4 regions of the Streptomyces sp. NPDC002835 genome follow, and region 1 is predicted to be linked to each of the others. Evidence: riboswitches for the same ligand, from Rfam matches in the RefSeq annotation. Region 1 holds a riboswitch; each other region holds the start of a gene.

What was found. A riboswitch is a leader RNA that binds a small molecule or an ion and turns the genes downstream of it on or off. The one in region 1 is predicted to bind cobalamin.
Region 2: it holds a riboswitch for cobalamin, as region 1 does, so the genes downstream of both, ACWD01_RS35265 (cobalamin biosynthesis protein) here and ACWD01_RS24920 (energy-coupling factor ABC transporter permease) in region 1, are expected to answer to the same signal.
Region 3: it holds a riboswitch for cobalamin, as region 1 does, so the genes downstream of both, ACWD01_RS25100 (FecCD family ABC transporter permease) here and ACWD01_RS24920 (energy-coupling factor ABC transporter permease) in region 1, are expected to answer to the same signal.
Region 4: it holds a riboswitch for cobalamin, as region 1 does, so the genes downstream of both, ACWD01_RS02815 (ribonucleoside-diphosphate reductase subunit alpha) here and ACWD01_RS24920 (energy-coupling factor ABC transporter permease) in region 1, are expected to answer to the same signal.

Annotation. Positions count from the first base shown of each region.
Region 1 covers NZ_JBSFUW010000025.1:97,670-102,231, reverse strand. The annotation lists gene dhaK (dihydroxyacetone kinase subunit DhaK) at 1-441, shown strand, start outside; gene dhaL (dihydroxyacetone kinase subunit DhaL) at 510-1,130, shown strand; gene ACWD01_RS24925 (PTS-dependent dihydroxyacetone kinase phosphotransferase subunit DhaM) at 1,127-1,537, shown strand; cobalamin riboswitch at 1,725-1,920, shown strand; gene ACWD01_RS24920 (energy-coupling factor ABC transporter permease) at 1,951-2,640, shown strand; gene ACWD01_RS24915 (energy-coupling factor ABC transporter substrate-binding protein) at 2,637-3,026, shown strand; gene cbiQ (cobalt ECF transporter T component CbiQ) at 3,033-3,782, shown strand; gene ACWD01_RS24905 (energy-coupling factor ABC transporter ATP-binding protein) at 3,785-4,562, shown strand, end outside.
Region 2 covers NZ_JBSFUW010000062.1:10,358-14,919, forward strand. The annotation lists gene ACWD01_RS35250 (class II aldolase/adducin family protein) at 1-185, opposite strand, end outside; gene ACWD01_RS35255 (anion permease) at 395-1,621, shown strand; gene ACWD01_RS35260 (hypothetical protein) at 1,634-1,855, shown strand; cobalamin riboswitch at 1,987-2,122, shown strand; gene ACWD01_RS35265 (cobalamin biosynthesis protein) at 2,246-3,196, shown strand; gene ACWD01_RS35270 (cobyric acid synthase) at 3,193-4,562, shown strand, end outside.
Region 3 covers NZ_JBSFUW010000026.1:19,306-23,867, forward strand. The annotation lists gene ACWD01_RS25085 (permease) at 1-236, shown strand, start outside; gene ACWD01_RS25090 (TIGR03943 family putative permease subunit) at 263-988, shown strand; gene ACWD01_RS25095 (HAD family hydrolase) at 1,066-1,887, shown strand; cobalamin riboswitch at 2,045-2,193, shown strand; gene ACWD01_RS25100 (FecCD family ABC transporter permease) at 2,297-3,406, shown strand; gene ACWD01_RS25105 (ABC transporter ATP-binding protein) at 3,406-4,191, shown strand; gene ACWD01_RS25110 (ABC transporter substrate-binding protein) at 4,207-4,562, shown strand, end outside.
Region 4 covers NZ_JBSFUW010000002.1:16,794-21,355, reverse strand. The annotation lists gene ACWD01_RS02830 (GntR family transcriptional regulator) at 1-382, shown strand, start outside; gene ACWD01_RS02825 (DUF3311 domain-containing protein) at 739-1,020, shown strand; gene mctP (monocarboxylate uptake permease MctP) at 1,017-2,651, shown strand; cobalamin riboswitch at 2,749-2,910, shown strand; gene ACWD01_RS02815 (ribonucleoside-diphosphate reductase subunit alpha) at 3,042-4,562, shown strand, end outside.

The sequences.
Region 1 (4,562 bases):
CGCAGCTTCGGCGTGGCGCTGAGCGCCTGCAGCACCCCGGCGAAGGGCGGCCCCACCTTCGACCTGCCCTCCGGGGAACTGGAACTGGGCGTCGGCATCCATGGCGAGCCGGGGCGGGAGCGCCGCCCGATGATGACGTCGCGGGAGATCGCGGACTTCGCCGTCGAGGCCGTCCTGGAGGATCTGCGCCCCTCCGGCCCGGTGATCGTCCTCGTCAACGGCATGGGCGCGACTCCACTGCTGGAGCTGTACGGCTTCAACGCGGAGGTCCAGCGGGTGCTGGCCGAGCGGGACGTGGCCGTCGCCCGGACCCTCGTCGGCAACTATGTGACGTCCCTCGACATGGCCGGCGCGTCCGTGACCCTCTGCCAGGTAGACGAGGAGCTGCTCAGGCTGTGGGACGCGCCGGTGCGGACACCGGCTCTGCGCTGGGGGTCGTGACGGCCTGCGTCCCCGATGCCGTCGTCCCTCGTACCGACCGAACCGACCCGACTCACCAGGGAGTTCCTGTGCTCGACGCCGAATTCTTCCGCCGCTGGCTGGCCGCGGTCGCAGCCGCCGTGGACCGGGAGGCGGACCGACTGACCGAGTTGGACTCGGCGATCGGTGACGCGGATCACGGCAGCAATCTCCGGCGCGGTTTCACGGCCGTCGGCACCGCGCTGGAGAAGGAGCCGCCGGCGACGCCCGGCGCAGTCCTGATGCTGGCCGGACGGCAGTTGGTGTCGACAGTCGGCGGCGCGTCGGGCCCGCTGTACGGGACGCTGCTGCGGCGCACCGGCAAGGCGCTGGGCGACGACGCGGAGGTGACTCCCGCGCAGCTCGCGGAGGCGCTGCGGACGGGGGTCGCCGCGGTGGCGCAGCTGGGCGGCGCGAAGGCGGGCGACAAGACGATGCTGGACGCCCTCGAGCCGGCGGTCGCGGCGCTCGGCGACAGTACCGAGTCGTTCGCCGCGGCCCGCGAGGCGGCCGAGCAGGGGGCCCTGGCGACGGTGCCGTTGCAGGCGCGCAAGGGCAGGGCGAGCTATCTCGGTGAGCGCAGCATCGGCCACCAGGACCCCGGAGCCACGTCGTCCGCCCTGCTGGTCGCCGCGCTCGCCGAGACGGCGGAGGCGGTGGAGGCGCCATGAGCGACGCCGGACAGGTCGGGATCGTGCTGGTCTCGCACAGCAGGGAGGTGGCCGCCGCCGTCGCCGAACTGGCCAAGGGCCTCGCGGGCGGCGGCGGTACGGCCCCGGTGGCGCCGGCCGGCGGCACCCCGGACGGTGGTCTCGGCACCAGCGCCGAGCTGATCACCGCGGCAGCGGAGCAGGTCGACGGCGGCGCCGGCGTCGCGGTCCTGGTGGACCTGGGCAGCGCCGTGCTGACGGTCAAGGCGCTGCTGGCCGAGGGCGACGAACTGCCCGACGGGACCCGGCTGGTGGACGCGCCGTTCGTGGAGGGCGCGGTGGCGGCCCTGGTGACGGCCTCCGCGGGGGCCGACCTGGACGCGGTGGAGGCGGCGGCCTCGGAGGCGTACGACTACCGCAAGGTGTGACGTACGGCCGCGGCAAGCTCTGAGGCACCGCGGCCCGCGAACCGCGCGTACGACCGCCCCAGACCCCGACGTACCGCGGCCGCGAGCGGCCCCCGAACGCCCGCCCCCGGCCCGGATGTGGCGAACGGCTCACCCCGCCGCGGCCCGGTGCGCCCGTGCGCGGCTTGTGATGTCGCTGGTCGGCGCATTACTGTCACGGGGCCTTGGTGTTCGGGAAACCGGTGCGGTACCGGTGCGGCCCTCGCCACTGTGATCGGGAAGTCCGGCTCCGACCCCTCACGGGGAGCCACTGGGACACCGCGCCTGCGCGTGGTGCCCGGGAAGGCGGAGTACGGGCGGCATGACCCGTCAGCCAGGAGACCGGCCAGGGTGCGTTGTCCATCCACGAGGTGCTGGAGAGGGTCTCCCACATCATGCATATAGCCGAGGGGTATCTGCCCCCGCTGCACGCGGCCGCCTGGGGCGTCGCGTCCGCCCCGTTCGTCGTCCACGGCGTACGCGCCCTGACCCGCGAGGTCAGGTCCAATCCCGATTCGACCCTGCTGCTCGGCGCGGCGGGCGCCTTCACGTTCGTCCTGTCGGCGCTGAAGATCCCGTCGGTGACGGGCAGCTGCTCGCACCCGACCGGTACCGGTCTCGGCGCGATCCTGTTCAGACCGCCGATCATGGCGGTGCTCGGCACGATCACGCTGCTCTTCCAGGCCCTGCTGCTGGCGCACGGCGGTCTGACCACGCTCGGCGCCAACGTCTTCTCGATGGCGGTCGTCGGCCCCTGGGCGGGGTACGGGGTGTACCGGCTGCTGCGCCGGTCCGGGGCGCCGCTGATGGTGAGCGTGTTCTTCGGCGCGTTCACCGCCGACCTGTCCACGTACTGCGTGACCACCGTCCAACTCGCGCTCGCCTTCCCCGACCCCGGCAGCGGTGTCGCGGGCTCGCTGGCGAAGTTCGGCGGGATCTTCGCCCTCACCCAGATCCCGCTGGCGGTCAGCGAGGGCCTGCTCACCGTGCTGGTGATGCGGCTGCTCAGCCGGTCCAGCAAAGGCGAACTGACCAGGCTCGGCGTACTGGTTCCGGGTACGAAGAAGGAGGCCACGGTCCGATGAGCCGTAACGCGAGGATCAACACCCTGCTCCTGCTGGCCGTTGCGGCCCTGGCCGTCCTGCCCCTGGTCCTGGGACTCGGGGACCACAAGGCGGAACCGTTCACCGGCGCGGACGGGGAGGCCGAGGCGGCGATCACGGAGCTCGAACCGGACTACGAGCCCTGGTTCTCCCCGCTGTACGAACCGCCGTCCGGCGAGGTCGAGTCGGCGCTGTTCTCCCTGCAGGCGGCGCTCGGCGCCGGCGTGCTGGCGTACTACTTCGGGCTGCGCCGGGGCCGGCGGCAGGGCGAGGAGCGGGCGAAGGAGGCGCAGGGGAAAGAGGCACAGGCGAAGGAGCCGGCGAAAGCCGCCGCCGAGGACTCCGACACCGCCGCGCCCCCGGCGTAGCCGCCGATGCTTCCCATCGACGTGGCGGCGCACAGCAGCAGCTGGCGCCGCCGCCACCCGTGCGAGAAGGCCGCCCTCGGGGTCGGTCTGACGGTGACGGCCGTCTGTCTGCCGCCGTGGCCCGGCGCCGTCCTCGTCGCCGCGGCCACGCTCGCCGTGCTGCTCGGCCCGGCGGGGGTGGCGCCCCGCCGGCTCTGGCGGGCGTTCCGTATCCCGCTGGGGTTCTGTGTCACCGGGGCCGTACCGCTGCTGTTCGCGGTCGGCGGCCCGGACGGCCTGGTCGCGTTCGCGCCGGACGGGCCGGGACAGGCGGCGCGGCTGCTGCTGCGCACGTCCGCGGCCTCGCTGGGCGTTCTGCTGTTCGCCTTCACGACGCCGATGTCCGACCTGCTGCCGCGGCTGGTGAAGGCGGGCGTGCCGCCCGCGGTGGTCGACGTGGCGCTTGTCATGTACCGGATCAGTTTTCTGCTGCTCGACGCCGTGGCGAACATCCGCCAGGCCCAGGCCGCCCGCCTCGGCCACACGACGCGAGCCGCCGCCTGGCGCTCGCTCGCGGGGCTCGGGGCGACGGCCTTCGTGCGCGCCTTCGACCGGGCGAGCCGGCTGCAGACGGGGCTCGCGGGCCGCGGCTACGACGGCACCCTGCGGGTGCTGGTGCCGCCGGCCACGGTGTCCCGCCCGTTCCTCGCCTGGGTCGCCGCGCTGCTGACCGGGATCGTCGTCCTCACTCTCGTGCTCGAAAGGTACGCCCTGTGATCGTGGAACTCGTCGACGCCGGTTACGCCTACGAGGACGGCCCGGCCGTGCTCACCGGCATCGGCCTCGGCCTCGCGGAGGGCAGGTCGACCGCGCTGCTCGGACGCAACGGCAGCGGCAAGACGACCCTGTTGCGGCTGCTGAGCGGCGGGCTGCGGCCCGCGGCCGGCCGGCTGCGCCTGGGCGGCGAGCCGGTGACCTACGACCGGGCCGGGCTGACCCGGCTCCGCACGACGGTGCAGCTGGTCCTGCAGGACCCGGACGACCAGCTGTTCGCGGCGTCCGTCGAGCAGGACGTGTCGTTCGGTCCGATGAACCTCGGGCTGGCGGAGGAAGAGGTACGGGCCCGGGTGGACGAGTCGCTGGCCGCGATGGACATCGTGGCGCTGCGGGACCGGCCCACGCATCTGCTCTCGTACGGGCAGCGCAAACGGGCCGTGATCGCCGGCGCGGTGGCGATGCGGCCGCGGGTGCTGATCCTGGACGAGCCGACCGCGGGGCTGGATCCGCACGGGCAGGAGCGGCTGCTCGACGTGCTGGACGGTCTGCGCGCGGCGGGGACGACGGTGGTCATGGCGACGCACGACGTCGATCTCGCCCTGCGCTGGGCCGACGACGCCGCCGTGCTGACGCCGGACGGCCTGCGGACCGGCCCGGCGGCCGGACTCCTCTCGGACCACGCGTTGTTGGAGTCGGCGCGGCTGCGGATGCCGTGGGGGACGGCGGTCGCGGAGCTGCTGCGGGCGCAGGGGCTGCTGGACGGGGGCGAAGGTCCGCGGA
Region 2 (4,562 bases), on a different contig from region 1:
TAGGGCACTCCGCTCGGCGTGACAAGAACCACCTCGCCGACCCGGACCGAGACGTTGCCCGAGGTGCCGACGACGAGTCCTTCGGCCGCCGTTCTGCGGGCGGTGTCCACGAGCTCCCGCCAGGTCTGCTCGATGCCGTTCCGCCGTGCCTGGCCGGTCGCCGCACCGGTCGCCTCATCAGTCATGGCGGCGATCCTGCCAGCCGGGTGCGCGGCCTCGGCGACACGGAGGGTGTTCGAGTGGCTGCTGTGAGCGCCACCGGGGCCGAAAATCGGACAAGCGGAATCAGCCGACCCCACTTGGGGACACCGCGAAGTCCGACCCAGTTCACCTTCCGTTCATTCAGGTTGCCTACGGTCCTCGCGTCAATGACGTCAAACGATTGCCTGGGTAAATGGAACACATCACACTGCTGCTCGCGATCGTGATCGTGACAGCGCTCGTGTTCGATTTCACGAACGGTTTCCACGACACCGCCAACGCGATGGCGACGACCATCTCGACCGGCGCAATGAAGCCGAAGACCGCGGTGGCCATGTCCGCCGTTCTGAACCTCGTCGGCGCTTTCCTCTCCGTGGAGGTCGCCAAGACCATCTCCAGCGGACTGGTCGACGAATCAGGCATCACACCTGAAGTCATCTTCGCGGCGCTCGTCGGCGCCATCCTGTGGAACCTGCTCACCTGGCTGGTGGGCCTGCCGTCCAGTTCGTCGCACGCCCTCATGGGCGGTCTGATCGGCGCCACGGTCGCCTCGGTCGGCTTCGCCGGGGTCAACGGCGGCGTCGTCGTCACCAAGGTGCTCATCCCGGCCATCGCCGCGCCCGTCGTGGCCGGTCTCGCCGCCATGCTGGCGGCGCGGCTGACGTACCGGGTCGACAGGAACACCGACGCGAAGGCCACCGCCAAGGGGTACCGCGCCGGTCAGATCGCATCCGCCGGTCTCGTCTCCCTGGCGCACGGCACCAACGACGCCCAGAAGACCATGGGCATCATCACGCTCGCCCTGGTCGCCGGCAATGTCCTCGCCCCCGGGTCCAACCCCCCGATGTGGGTCATCGTCTCGGCCGGTGTGGCGATCGCGCTCGGCACCTACCTCGGCGGCTGGCGCATCATCCGCACCATGGGCAAGGGCCTCACGGACCTCCAGCCGCAGCAGGGCTTCGCCGCCCAGACCAGCGCGGCCAGCGTCATCCTCGCCTCCTCGAACCTCGGCTTCTCGCTGTCGACCACGCACTCCTGCTCCGGCGCCGTCATGGGCGCGGGCCTCGGCCGCAAGGGCGGCGTGGTCCGCTGGTCGACCGCCACCCGGATGTTCGTGGCCTGGGGTCTGACCCTGCCGGCCGCCGGACTCGTCGCGGCGATGTCGGAGTACGTCACCAAGCAGGGCGGCTGGGGTGTCGCGGCCGTCGCCGTCTTCCTCGTCGGCTCCTGCATCGCGATCTGGTTCATCTCGCGCCGTCAGGTCGTCGACCACACCAACGTCAACGACGTCGACACCGAGGAGCCCGCGGACGTCGTCACGGACGCCGTCACGGCCGTCACCCCGCCGCCCGCCGGCGAACTGAAGACCACTGTCCCGGCCCCCGCCGACCCCGAGCCGGTCCGTCCGGCCGCGGTGTAAGGAAGCAGCAGCATGAAGATCGACTGGGTAGCCCTCGGCTCCGTGTTCGGCGTGAGCCTCGTCGCCACCGTCGCCCTGGTGGGCCTGTTCACCCTGGGCATCGTGGGCCTGAGCAAGCAGGGGTCCGGCACACAGACCGCCGGCTCCGCCGTACTGACCCGCACCGGCGCGTACGCGTGCTTCGCGCTCTGCGCGGCGGCGGTGTCCTACGGGATCTATCTGATCGTCACCTGACGTCCCGTATCCGCACGGAGGCCGGGCCGGACGCACCTGCGGGCGCGTCCGGCCCGGCCTTCGCGTGTGCGCCCGTGTGGGACTGCGCACACTGTCCCGCCGCAGGTCAAGGGTGAGTTGACGGGCGTTCGCGCACATGGTGGACTGCCGGGGCCATCTACGGCGGCAGAAGAGGAAGTCCGGTGCGAATCCGGCGCGGTCCCGCCACTGTCACCCGGGGACACCACCCCGGGGAGCCAGGAACTCTCGCCGCCGGTCACGTCGAACCAGGGCGCGGACCCTGAGTGAGGACTCCTGCCATGCCCGGCCGCGGTACTGCCCTGTCTGCACTGCCTGCCTTGCCTCTCGGATCCCGTCCCTGCGGACATCTCCCCTCGGACGGCTGATCACGTGCGCGCCGACCGGATCTTCCTGTACGGCGCCGCGGCCGGCCTCGTCGGCGACCGGCTCCTGGGCGATCCCCGCCGGGGGCACCCGGTCGCCGTCTTCGGGCGGGCCGCGGGCGCCGTCGAGCGTGCGCTGTGGCGTGACCACCGGGGCCGGGGCGCCCTGCACACCGCGGTGTGCGCCGGCGGAGCCGTGGCCGTGGCGGCCCTGGCCGCCCGTGCCGTACGCCGCTCCCCCGCCGCCTCGCTGGCCCTGACCGCCGCCGCGACCTGGGCCGTCGTCGGGGGCACGACGCTCGGCCGCGAGGCCGCGGCCGTCGGAGAGGCGCTGGCGGCCGGGGACGTCGAGGCCGCGCGCGAGCGGCTGCCCCATCTGTGCGGCCGCGACCCGCAGGCACTGGACGAGCAGCAGATCGCCCGCGCCGTCGTGGAGTCCGTCGCCGAGAACACCTCGGACGCGGTCGTCGGCGCCCTCGTGTGGGGCGCCGTGGCGGGCGTGCCCGGGCTGGTGGGCTTCCGGGCGGTGAACACCCTGGACGCGATGGTCGGCCACAGGTCGCCGCGCTACCGGCGCTACGGCTGGGCCTCGGCCCGCCTCGACGACGTCGCCGGCTGGCCCGGCGCCCGGCTGACCGCCGTGCTGGCGGCCCTCTGCGGGCCGGACCCGCGAGGCGCCGTGCGGGCCTGGCGGGCGGATGCCGCCAAGCACCCGAGCCCCAACGCGGGCCCCGTGGAGGCGTCCTTCGCGGGCGCCCTCGGCGTACGGCTGGGTGGGACCCTCTCCTACGGCGGCCGGGTCGAGCACCGGCCGGTGCTGTGCGGGGAGGGCCGCGCGGTGGAGTTCGGCGACATCGGTCGGGCGGTGCGGCTTTCGCGCCGAGTGGGGCTGCTGGCCCTGGCGGTCTGCGCGGGCGCACGGCTCGGCGCTGGGGCACTGAAACGGAGACGGGCATGAGCGGTGGGCTGCTGGTCGCGGGAACCACCTCGGACGCGGGCAAGAGCGTCGTCACGGCCGGGATCTGCCGGTGGCTGGTGCGGCAGGGGGTGAAGGTCGCGCCGTTCAAGGGGCAGAACATGTCCCTCAATTCGTTCGTGACGCGTGAGGGCGCGGAGATCGGGCGGGCCCAGGCGATGCAGGCGCAGGCCGCCCGCGTGGAGCCGACCGCGCTGATGAACCCCGTACTGCTCAAGCCCGGCGGCGACCGCTCCAGCCAAGTGGTGCTGATGGGCAGGCCCGTCGGCGAGATGAGCGCGAGGGGCTATCACGGGAACCGGCAACGCGAGCTTTTCGAACCGGTCATGGCGTGCCTGGATGAGCTGCGGGGCACGTACGACGCTGTGATCTGTGAAGGGGCGGGCAGTCCGGCCGAGATCAATCTGCGGCGCACGGACATCGTGAACATGGGCATCGCGCGGGCGGCCCGGCTGCCGGTGCTGGTGGTCGGCGACATCGACCGGGGAGGGGTGTTCGCGCAGTTCTTCGGTACGACGGCGCTGCTGAGCCCCGAGGACCAGTCGCTCGTGGCGGGGTATCTGGTCAACAAGTTCCGCGGCGACGTGTCGCTGCTGGAGCCGGGGCTCAACATGCTGCGCAGCCTCACCGGACGGCCGACCTACGGTGTCCTGCCGTACGCGCACGGACTCGGCATCGACGAGGAGGACGGCCTGAGGGTGTCCCTGCGCGGCGCGGTACGGGAGTCGGTGGTCGCCGCGCCCGTCGGCCAGGACGTGCTGCGGGTCGCGGTGTGCGCGGTGCCGCTGATGTCGAACTTCACCGATGTGGACGCGCTGGCGGCCGAACCGGGCGTCGTGGTGCGGTTCGTGGACCGCGCGGAGGAGCTCGTGGACGCCGACCTGGTGGTGGTCCCCGGCACCCGGGGGACGGTCAGGGCGCTGGCGTGGCTGCGGGAACGCGGGCTGGCGGACGCCCTGGCACGGCGGGCGGCGGAAGGCCGGCCGGTGCTGGGCGTCTGCGGCGGCTTCCAGGCGCTCGGCGAGCACATCGAGGACGACGTCGAGTCGAGGGCCGGCGAGGTCGCGGGGCTCGGGCTGCTGCCGGTACGGGTGCGGTTCGCGCGCGAAAAGTGCCTGGCCAGACCGGTCGGCGAGGCGCTCGGGGAGCGGGTCGAGGGCTACGAGATCCATCACGGTGTCGCCGAGGTCCTGGGCGGCGAGCCCTTCCTGGACGGCTGCCGGGTGGGCGCGGTGTGGGGGACGCACTGGCACGGGTCGCTGGAGAGCGACGGCTTCCGGCGGGCCTTCCTGCGGGAGGTCGCGGCGCGGGCGGGGCGGCGCTTCGTGCCCGCGCCGGACACCAGCTT
Region 3 (4,562 bases), on a different contig from region 1:
CGCTGGCGGTCGTGCTGGCTGTCTGCTCGGAGGCGGACGCGTTCGTCGCCGCCTCCCTCACCGGCTTCTCGCCCACTGCCCGGCTCGCGTTCATGGTGGTGGGGCCGATGGTGGACGTGAAGCTGATCGCTCTGCAGGCGGGTACGTTCGGCCGTGGGTTCGCCCTGCGGTTCTCCGCGGCCACGGCTGTGGTCGCCATCGCGTGCAGCGCTCTCGTCGGGTGGTGGCTGCTGTGAGACACACGGTGCAGAACGTGCTGCTCATGGTCCTCGGGGCCGGTGTTCTACGGGTGTCCCTGTTCAGCGACATCAGCCTGCGCTATGTGAAGGAAAGTCTGCAGCCCTACGTCGCCGCCGCGGGGACCGTCCTGCTTGTCGCGGGCTTCATCGGCGCTCTTCACGACAGATCGCTCAGGGCCGCGACGACGGCGACGGATGGGACAGGCCAAGTGGTGCCGTCAGAGCACGGGCACGATCACTCACACGGATCCCGCGTCGGCTGGCTGCTCCTGCCGCCCGCGCTGGCACTGCTGCTCTTCGCGCCGCCGGCCCTCGGGGCGTACACCGCCGCTCGTGACACTCCGTTGATCGTCGAAGAGTACGAGCGTTTCGAACCCCTCGCGGTAGAGGGGCCGGTCCCGTTGTCGTTGACCGAATTCATCGCACGGGTACAGCAGGACGAGACAGGCAGCCTCGAGGGCCGCACGGTCGTCATGCAGGGTTTCGTCACACCGCGCAAGGACGGCGGCTGGGATCTGACCAGGCTCGTCGTGGCTTGCTGTGCTGCGGACTCCCAGTCGTTGGCGGTCACCGTCCGCGGCGCACCGGCACCACCTGCCGACACCTGGGTCAAGGTGACCGGTACATGGCATCCTCGCGGGGCCTTCGGAACCAGGTCGGCGGCGTTGGCGCTGGACACGGCCCGAGTCGAGCGCATCGCTCAACCGGCAAACCCCTACACCGACAGAGCGCCCACCGTCAGCCCCTGAGGCCGACGGGCCTTTGCCGGCCCGTACCGACCCGGTCCGTACCGACCCGGTCCGTTCCGGACTCGTCCGCCGGCGAGGTGGCCAGGCTCGTGGTGGGCGGCGCCATGCCGGCGGTGGTGGCGGTGCGTCGGCTGCTGACGAGGCCGCGGTTCCGCTTCGGCTCGTCCGGCGCGGGCGGCGTGCTCACCGTGGTGTTCACGGGCCTGCCGTTCTTCCGGGGCGCGCTGCGCTCACTGCGCGGCCGCAGTTCACCGGGGACGGACAGCCTGGTCACCGCCGCCACGCTGATCTCGCTCGTGCTCCGCGAGAGCGTGGTCGCGCTGACCGTGCTGTGGCTGCCTGACCTCGGCGAGTTCCTCCAGACCCTCACCCTGCGCCGCACCCGTCGCGCCATCGAGCAACTGCTGACGACCGGTGAGGAACGCGTCTGGGTCGTGCGCGACGGCGGCGTCGAGGCCGAGGTCGCGCTCGACGAGGTGCGGGACGCGCGGCGGGCCATGACCATGCTGCTCATCGCCTGCCCCTGCGCCGCCGGTCTCGCCACTCCCACCGCCATCAGCGCCGCGATCGGCAACGGCGCGCGGCGCGGCACTCTGATCAAGGGCGGCACCCAGCTGGAGGGTATCGGCCGCGTCTCGGCCGTCGTCTTCGACAAGACCGGCACCCTCACCTTCGGGAAGCCCTTGGTGGCGGGCGTGGTGAGCCTCAGCGACCGGTTCATGGCCGACGACGTGCTCAGCCTGGCCGCCTCCGGCGAGCTGCACGCCCGCCACCCCCTGGCGCAGGCCATCGTCGCTCACACGGCGCAGCAGCACCTGCACGTGCCCATTCATCAGGCGTGCGAAGTCGTGCTCGGCATGGAGACCACCGCACGACTGCCGGCGCGGGCACGTGCTTGACCCGTCACCGTCCGGCCGGTCCATGGGGCCGACAGACCCTCGCTCCTTGGCCCGGCACACCGAACCAAGGAGCCCGCGTCGCTCATTGGAGAGCTGCGGCCGGGTATGCCCCCGGTGTGTCTCCCACAGTCCCCATCAGGGTGGCATCTTTGCGATGACGGAAGGGTCACCCTCCCGTGCACGCTATGCTGCAAGCCGCCCCGCGGGGGAAGTCCGGTGGAAGTCCGGCGCTGACCCGCAACGGTAGGCGGAGCCCAACTTGTGGCCCCGTGAGCCCGATTACCCGCGGTGGTGATGGCTCCTGTCAATTCGCCGTGGACTGCGAGAGGGTGCTGCACAGGGCGCCCCGCGTCCCGGGCCGCTCCTGTGCTCACGTGGGTGCACGGCCTGAGGCGAAGGCGATCCGCCCATGGCCACCCCCCTCGAACTCGAACCGGCCGCACCACCTCACGCGGCGCGTACCGGCGCCGGCCCCGCGCCGCCCAAGCGTGTATCACTGCTCCTTCTCTTCTCCACCCTGTGCACCGTGCTGTTGCTCTCCATCGTCTGTGGGGCGGGGATCGGGGCGTCGGGACTGTCCTGGGGAGAGGTGCTGCGTCACCTGTGGGCCGGGCTGACCGGCGGATCCATATCCCCCGACGAAGTCTCGGCGTACACCATCGTGTGGGAACTGCGCTTTCCACGAACCGTGCTGGCCGCGGTCGTCGGGGCCGGCCTGTCCGCCATCGGCGTCGCCGTGCAGGCAATGGTCCGCAACGCCCTCGCCGACCCGTTCGTCCTCGGCATCTCCTCCGGCGCGGCCGTCGGCGCCAACGCCGTCCTCCTCTTCGGAGCCTTCGGCGCTCTCGGCTTGTGGGCCCTGTCCACGGCGGCCTTCCTCTCCGCGCTCCTCGCCATGGTGCTCGTGTACGCGATCGCCCGCACCTCTGACGGTCTGACCCCGCTGCGGCTCGTCCTGACGGGCACCGCGATGTACTACGGCTTCTCGGCCGTCACCACGTTCATGGTGTTCGCGGCCGAGCGCGGCGAGGCGGCCCGCTCCGCGATGATGTGGCTGCTCGGCAGTCTCGGCGGAGCCAGCTGGGCCTCCGTGCCGATTGCCGCGGGGGCCGTGCTCGCCGGCCTCGCCCACCTCACTGTGTCGGCGCGCCGCCTGAACGCCCTGGCGATGGGTGACGAGACCGCGGCCGCCCTGGGGGTGGACGCGGGAAGGCTGCGCAAGGAGCTGTTCCTGGTCTGTGCCGCCGTCACGGGGGCCGTGGTCGCGGTGAGCGGTGCGATCGGCTTCGTCGGCCTGATGGTTCCGCACGCCGCACGGATGCTGGTCGGCGCGGACCATCGCCGGCTGCTGGCCGTCGCCCCACTCGCGGGCGCCGTCCTGCTGATCTGGGTGGACATCCTGTCGCGCGTGGTGCTCGCTCCCGTCGAGCTGCCGGTGGGCGTGCTGACCGCCGTCATCGGCGTGCCGTGCTTCGTCCTGCTGATGCGCCGCCGCTCCTACACCTTCGGAGGCGCGTGATGCGGATCGACATCGATGCACTGACGGTCGAGGTCGCCGGCGCGCGGCTGGTGCGGGAGGTCACGCTCCGAGCGGGCAGCGGGCAGGTCGTCGGGCTGGTCGGGCCCAACGGCAGCGGCAAGTCCACGCTGTTGCGCTGCGTCTACCGGGCCCTGCGCCCCTCGACAGGGACGGTCCGGCTCGGCGGTGAGGACCTGCACTCCCTGAGCGCGCGCGAAGGCGCCCGCCGGCTGGCCGCCCTGCCCCAAGAGGCGGTCACCGAGTTCGACTTCACGGTCGCCGAGGTCGTGGCGATGGGGCGGCTGCCGCACCAGCGGTCCGTGGCCCGGACCACCGACGAGGACCGGAAGGCGTGCGAGGCCGCGCTGGTCAGGGTGGACGCCTGCCACCTCGCCGACCGCGGCTTCCTCACCCTCTCCGGCGGCGAGAAGCAACGGGTCCTGATCGCCCGCGCGCTCGCGCAGCAGCCGCGCGTACTGGTGCTCGACGAGCCCACCAACCACCTCGACATTGCCCAGCAGTTGGAAGTGCTGGCTCTGGTGCGCGGAAGTGGGCTGACCGTGCTCACCGCATTGCACGACCTCAACCTCGCCGCGCTCCACTGCGACCTGCTCCACGTCATCGACAGCGGCCGGATCGTCGCCTCCGGTGCACCGTACGACGTGCTCACACCCGAGTTGCTGGCCGAGGTCTTCGGCGTACGGGCGCACCGTGTGCCGCACCCCGAGTCCGGCGCCGTGCAACTGCTCTTCGACCGTCTCCCACCGACTCAGCCCGCTTCTTGAGGAGCCATGGCCATCATGCCGAACCCCGTACGCCCCGCCGCACTCGCACTCGCCGCCGCCCTGGTACTCACCGGGTGCGGCGCGCAGGTCACTTCCCAGGACGAGGAGGGTGGTGGTGCCCGGGCACGCGGCAGCCACTACCCGGTGACCATCGAGAACTGCGGCCGGACGAAGAGTTACGACAAGGCGCCACAGCGTGTCGTCACCAATGACGTCGGCATCACCGAAATCATGTTCGCGCTCGGACTCGAGGACCGCATGGCGGGCTATGTGATGCCCGACGACAGGGGCGATCTCACAGCCGTTCCCTGGAAGGACGCTTACGAGAAGACGAAGTGGCTCTCGAAGAAGACGATCAACAAGGAACTGGT
Region 4 (4,562 bases), on a different contig from region 1:
GCTGGACATCGCGGCGGGCGGCCGGGTGCTGCGCATCGAGCGGCTGCGGCTGGCCAGCGGCGAGCCGATGGCCATCGAGACCACGCACCTGTCGGCCAAGCGCTTCCCGGCGCTGCGCCGCAGCCTGGTCAAGTACACCTCGCTCTACACGGCACTGGCCGAGGTGTACGACGTCCATCTCGCGGAGGCCGAGGAGACGATCGAGACATCGCTCGCCACCCCTCGCGAGGCGGGACTGCTCGGCACGGACGTGGGCCTGCCGATGCTGATGCTCTCGCGCCACTCGCTGGACGCCCGCGGCGAGCCCGTGGAGTGGGTCCGCTCGGTCTACCGGGGCGACCGCTACAAGTTCGTGGCGAGGCTCAAGAGGCCGAACGGCTGACCCGGGCCCGGCTCGGAACATTGCCGGGGGTCCGGGGGTTGCCCCCCGGGAATTCGCAGCGTGGCGAGGCTCAAGAGGCCGAACGGCTGACCCGGGCCCGGCTCGGAGCATTGCCGGGGGTCCGGGGGTTGCCCCCCGGGAATTCGCAGCGTGGCGAGGCTGAAGCGGCCGAACGGCTGAGCCGGGCCCGGCTCGACATACATGGCGCCGCAACCTGTTGCGGCGCCATGTCATGTTTTGGGCGCCCCGTAGCCAAGTCTTTGCCGTACCGATATACGAACCGGGGGTGACTCCGCGAGAACGCCTCGCCTAGATTTCGTGCGCATTACAAGTGAGCAGTAAGGGGACGGAGTCGCATGTCAGCAGCACCCGATGCGCCCGAAGCGCCACAAGCGCCCGAAGCGAAACAACCGGTCGTCACACCGGTACGCGTGATCATCGCCCTCTGCCTCTTCGCGCCTTTCGTGGCGATGCTCTGGGTCGGCTCCTACGCGAAGGTCGAACCGACTTTCATCGGCATGCCGTTCTTCTACTGGTACCAGATGCTCTGGGTGCTGATCTCGGCGGTCCTGACGATGATCGCCTACAAGCTGTGGCAGCGTGACCAGCGCGGCCGCAAGGGGGGTGCGTCGCAGTGAAGGACGGCGTGAACGGCGTCGCACTCGCCGTCTTCATCTTCTTCTTCGTGGCCGTCACGGTCATGGGCTTCCTGGCCGCGCGCTGGCGCAGGGCCGCGAACGAGAACACCCTCGACGAATGGGGCCTCGGCGGCCGCTCGTTCGGCACCTGGGTGACCTGGTTCCTGCTCGGCGGCGACCTGTACACCGCATACACCTTCGTCGCCGTGCCGGCGGCCATCTACGCGGCGGGCGCGGCCGGCTTCTTCGCCGTCCCGTACACGATCCTCGTCTACCCGCTGATCTTCACCTTCCTGCCGCGTCTGTGGTCGGTGTCGCACAAGCACGGATACGTGACGACCTCCGACTTCGTCCGCGGCCGGTTCGGCTCCAAGGGCCTGTCGCTGGCGGTCGCGCTCACCGGCCTGCTCGCCACGATGCCGTACATCGCGCTCCAACTGGTCGGCATCCAGGCCGTGCTCGACGTGATGGGCGTCGGCGGCGGCGAGACGACCAACTGGTTCGTCAAGGACCTGCCGCTGCTGATCGCCTTCGGCGTGCTGGCGGCCTACACGTACTCCTCCGGACTGCGTGCGCCGGCGCTCATCGCGTTCGTCAAGGACACCCTGATCTACATCGTCATCGCGGTGGCGATCATCTACATCCCGATCAAGCTGGGCGGCTTCGACAATATCTTCGCCGCGGCCGGGGAGAAGTTCTCCCAGGTCAACGAGGCTACGGGCAAGCCCACCGGCGCGCTGGTGCCCGGCGAGATGGCGCACTGGGGCTATGCCACGCTGGCGGTCGGCTCCGCGCTGGCCCTCTTCATGTACCCGCACTCCATCACGGCGACGCTGTCCTCGCGCAGCCGTGAGGTGATCCGCCGCAACACCACGATCCTGCCGCTGTATTCGGTGATGCTCGGGCTGCTGGCGCTGCTCGGTTTCATGGCGATCGCGGCCGGGGTGAACGTCAAGAACGGCCAGCTGGCCATCCCGCAGCTGTTCGAAAACATGTTCCCCGCCTGGTTCGCGGGCGTCGCCTTCGCCGCCATCGGCATCGGCGCGCTGGTCCCCGCGGCCATCATGTCGATCGCCGCGGCCAACCTGTTCACCCGGAACATCTACAAGGACTTCATCCGGCCCGACGCGACCCCGGCCCAGGAGACCAAGGTCTCCAAGCTGGTCTCGCTGCTGGTGAAGGTGGGCGCCCTGGTCTTCGTCCTCACCATGGACAAGACCGTGGCGATCAACTTCCAGCTGCTGGGCGGAATCTGGATCCTGCAGACGTTCCCGGCGCTGGTCGGCGGTCTGTTCACCCGCTGGTTCCACCGCTGGGCACTGATCGGCGGCTGGGCGGTCGGCATGCTCTACGGCACCATCTCCGCCTACAACGTCGCGAGCCCGACGCAGAAGCACTTCGGCGGCTCGTCCGACGCGATCCCGTTCATCGGCCAGATCGGCTACATCGGTCTCACCGCGTTCGTGCTGAACGTGGTCGTGACCGTGGTCCTCACCTTCGTCATGCGGGCGGCCAAGGCCCCCGAGGGCATCGACGAGACCAGCCCGTCCGACTACACCGCGGACGCGGGCGACCCGGGCGTCAAGGTCGAGCTCCCGCCGGCCACGGCGGGCGCGCCCGGCGGTCACTGACACCGCACACGACCGAGAAGGGGCCGCCGGACCTCCCGGCGGCCCCTTCTCGTATCGCGGTGGACCGTCACCTCAACTTCCGCCCGCAGACACAACATGTGGGGGTGGCACTCCCGGCCCGCCCCCACATGTATGCTCATCTCGCTGTCACTGCAGGGGAATCCGGTGCGAATCCGGAACTGTCCCGCAACGGTGTGATCCGGTGCGCTTTGCCGTACCCGTTTCGAGTCCGACGACCTGCCGACGGCGCATCCGGTTCGACCGATCCGGATGCCAGACGTCCGGGCCTCGCGGTTGGGCCGGTGGACGCCGTGCGCCGTGCTGCCCAGGTACGCGCCGCCACGGCCCCCGCCTCCCGCCGGTCCAGAGCCGAGCGAGGGAGAGCACCACATGACCATCGCGCCAGCCGATCCGGCTTCAGCGACCCAGCAGGACGGCCCCGGGACCGTGCTGCTGCGGCTCCTGACGGACCTCACGGCCGACCTGGCCGACACCGACCCGGGCAGGGTCGCCGCCGCCGCGCTGCGCGGCCGGCACGCCGGGTCCGACGAGGCCGAACTGCGCTCCCTCGCCACCGACGCCGCCGCCGGCCTCATCTCCGAGGACCCCGCGTACTCCAAGCTGGCCGCGCGTCTGCTCACCCGCACGATCGCGACGGAGGCCGCCGGGCAGGGCGCGGTGTGCTTCTCCGCCTCGGTCGCCGTCGGCCACCGCGAGGGCCTGATCGCCGACCGCACGGCCTCGTTCACCGCACTGCACGCGGACCGGCTCGACGCGCTGATCGACCCCGAGGGGGACGACCGGTTCGGCTACTTCGGGCTGCGGACGCTCTACAGCCGCTATCTGCTGCGGCACCCGATCACCCGCCGGGTGATCGAGACCCCCCAGCACTTCATGCTGCGCGTCGCCTCCGGCCTCGCCGCGGACGACACCGAGCCCGCGGTGGACGAAGTGGCCGCGCTGTACCGGCTGATGAGCCGGCTCGACTATCTGCCGTCCTCGCCCACCCTCTTCAACTCCGGTACCCGTCACCCGCAGATGTCGTCCTGCTATCTGCTGGACTCGCCGCTCGACGAGTTGGACTCGATCTACGACCGCTACCACCAGGTCGCCCGCCTCTCCAAGCACGCCGGCGGCATCGGCCTCTCGTACTCCCGCATCCGCGCCCGCGGTTCACTCATCCGGGGCACCAACGGGCACTCCAACGGGATCGTCCCGTTCCTGAAGACCCTCGACGCCTCCGTCGCCGCGGTGAACCAGGGCGGCCGGCGCAAGGGCGCCGCCGCGATCTACCTGGAGACCTGGCACGCGGACGTCGAGGAGTTCCTTGAGCTGCGCGACAACACCGGCGAGGACGCCCGCCGTACGCACAACCTGAACCTCGCGCACTGGGTCCCCGACGAGTTCATGCGGCGCGTCGAGGCGGACACCGAGTGGTCGCTGTTCTCCCCGGTCGACGTGCCCGAGCTGGTCGACCTGTGGGGCGACGAGTTCGACGCCGCGTACCGCCGGGCGGAGGCCGCCGGGCTGGCCCGCAAGTCGGTCCCGGCCCGTGAGCTGTACGGGCGGATGATGCGGACCCTCGCGCAGACCGGCAACGGCTGGATGACGTTCAAGGACGCCGCCAACCGCACCGCCAACCAGACGGCGGAGCCCGGCCGGGTCGTCCACTCCTCCAACCTGTGCACCGAGATCCTCGAGGTGACGAACGACGGCGAGACGGCCGTCTGCAACCTGGGCTCGGTCAACCTGGGCGCGTTCGTCGACGCGGGAGCCGGCGCCGACGGCATCGACTGGGAGCGGCTGGACGAGACCGTCCGCACGGCGGTGACCTTCCTCGACCGGGTCGTCGACATCAACTTCTACCCGACCGAGCAGGCCGGCCGGTCCAACGCCCGGTGGCGTCCGGTG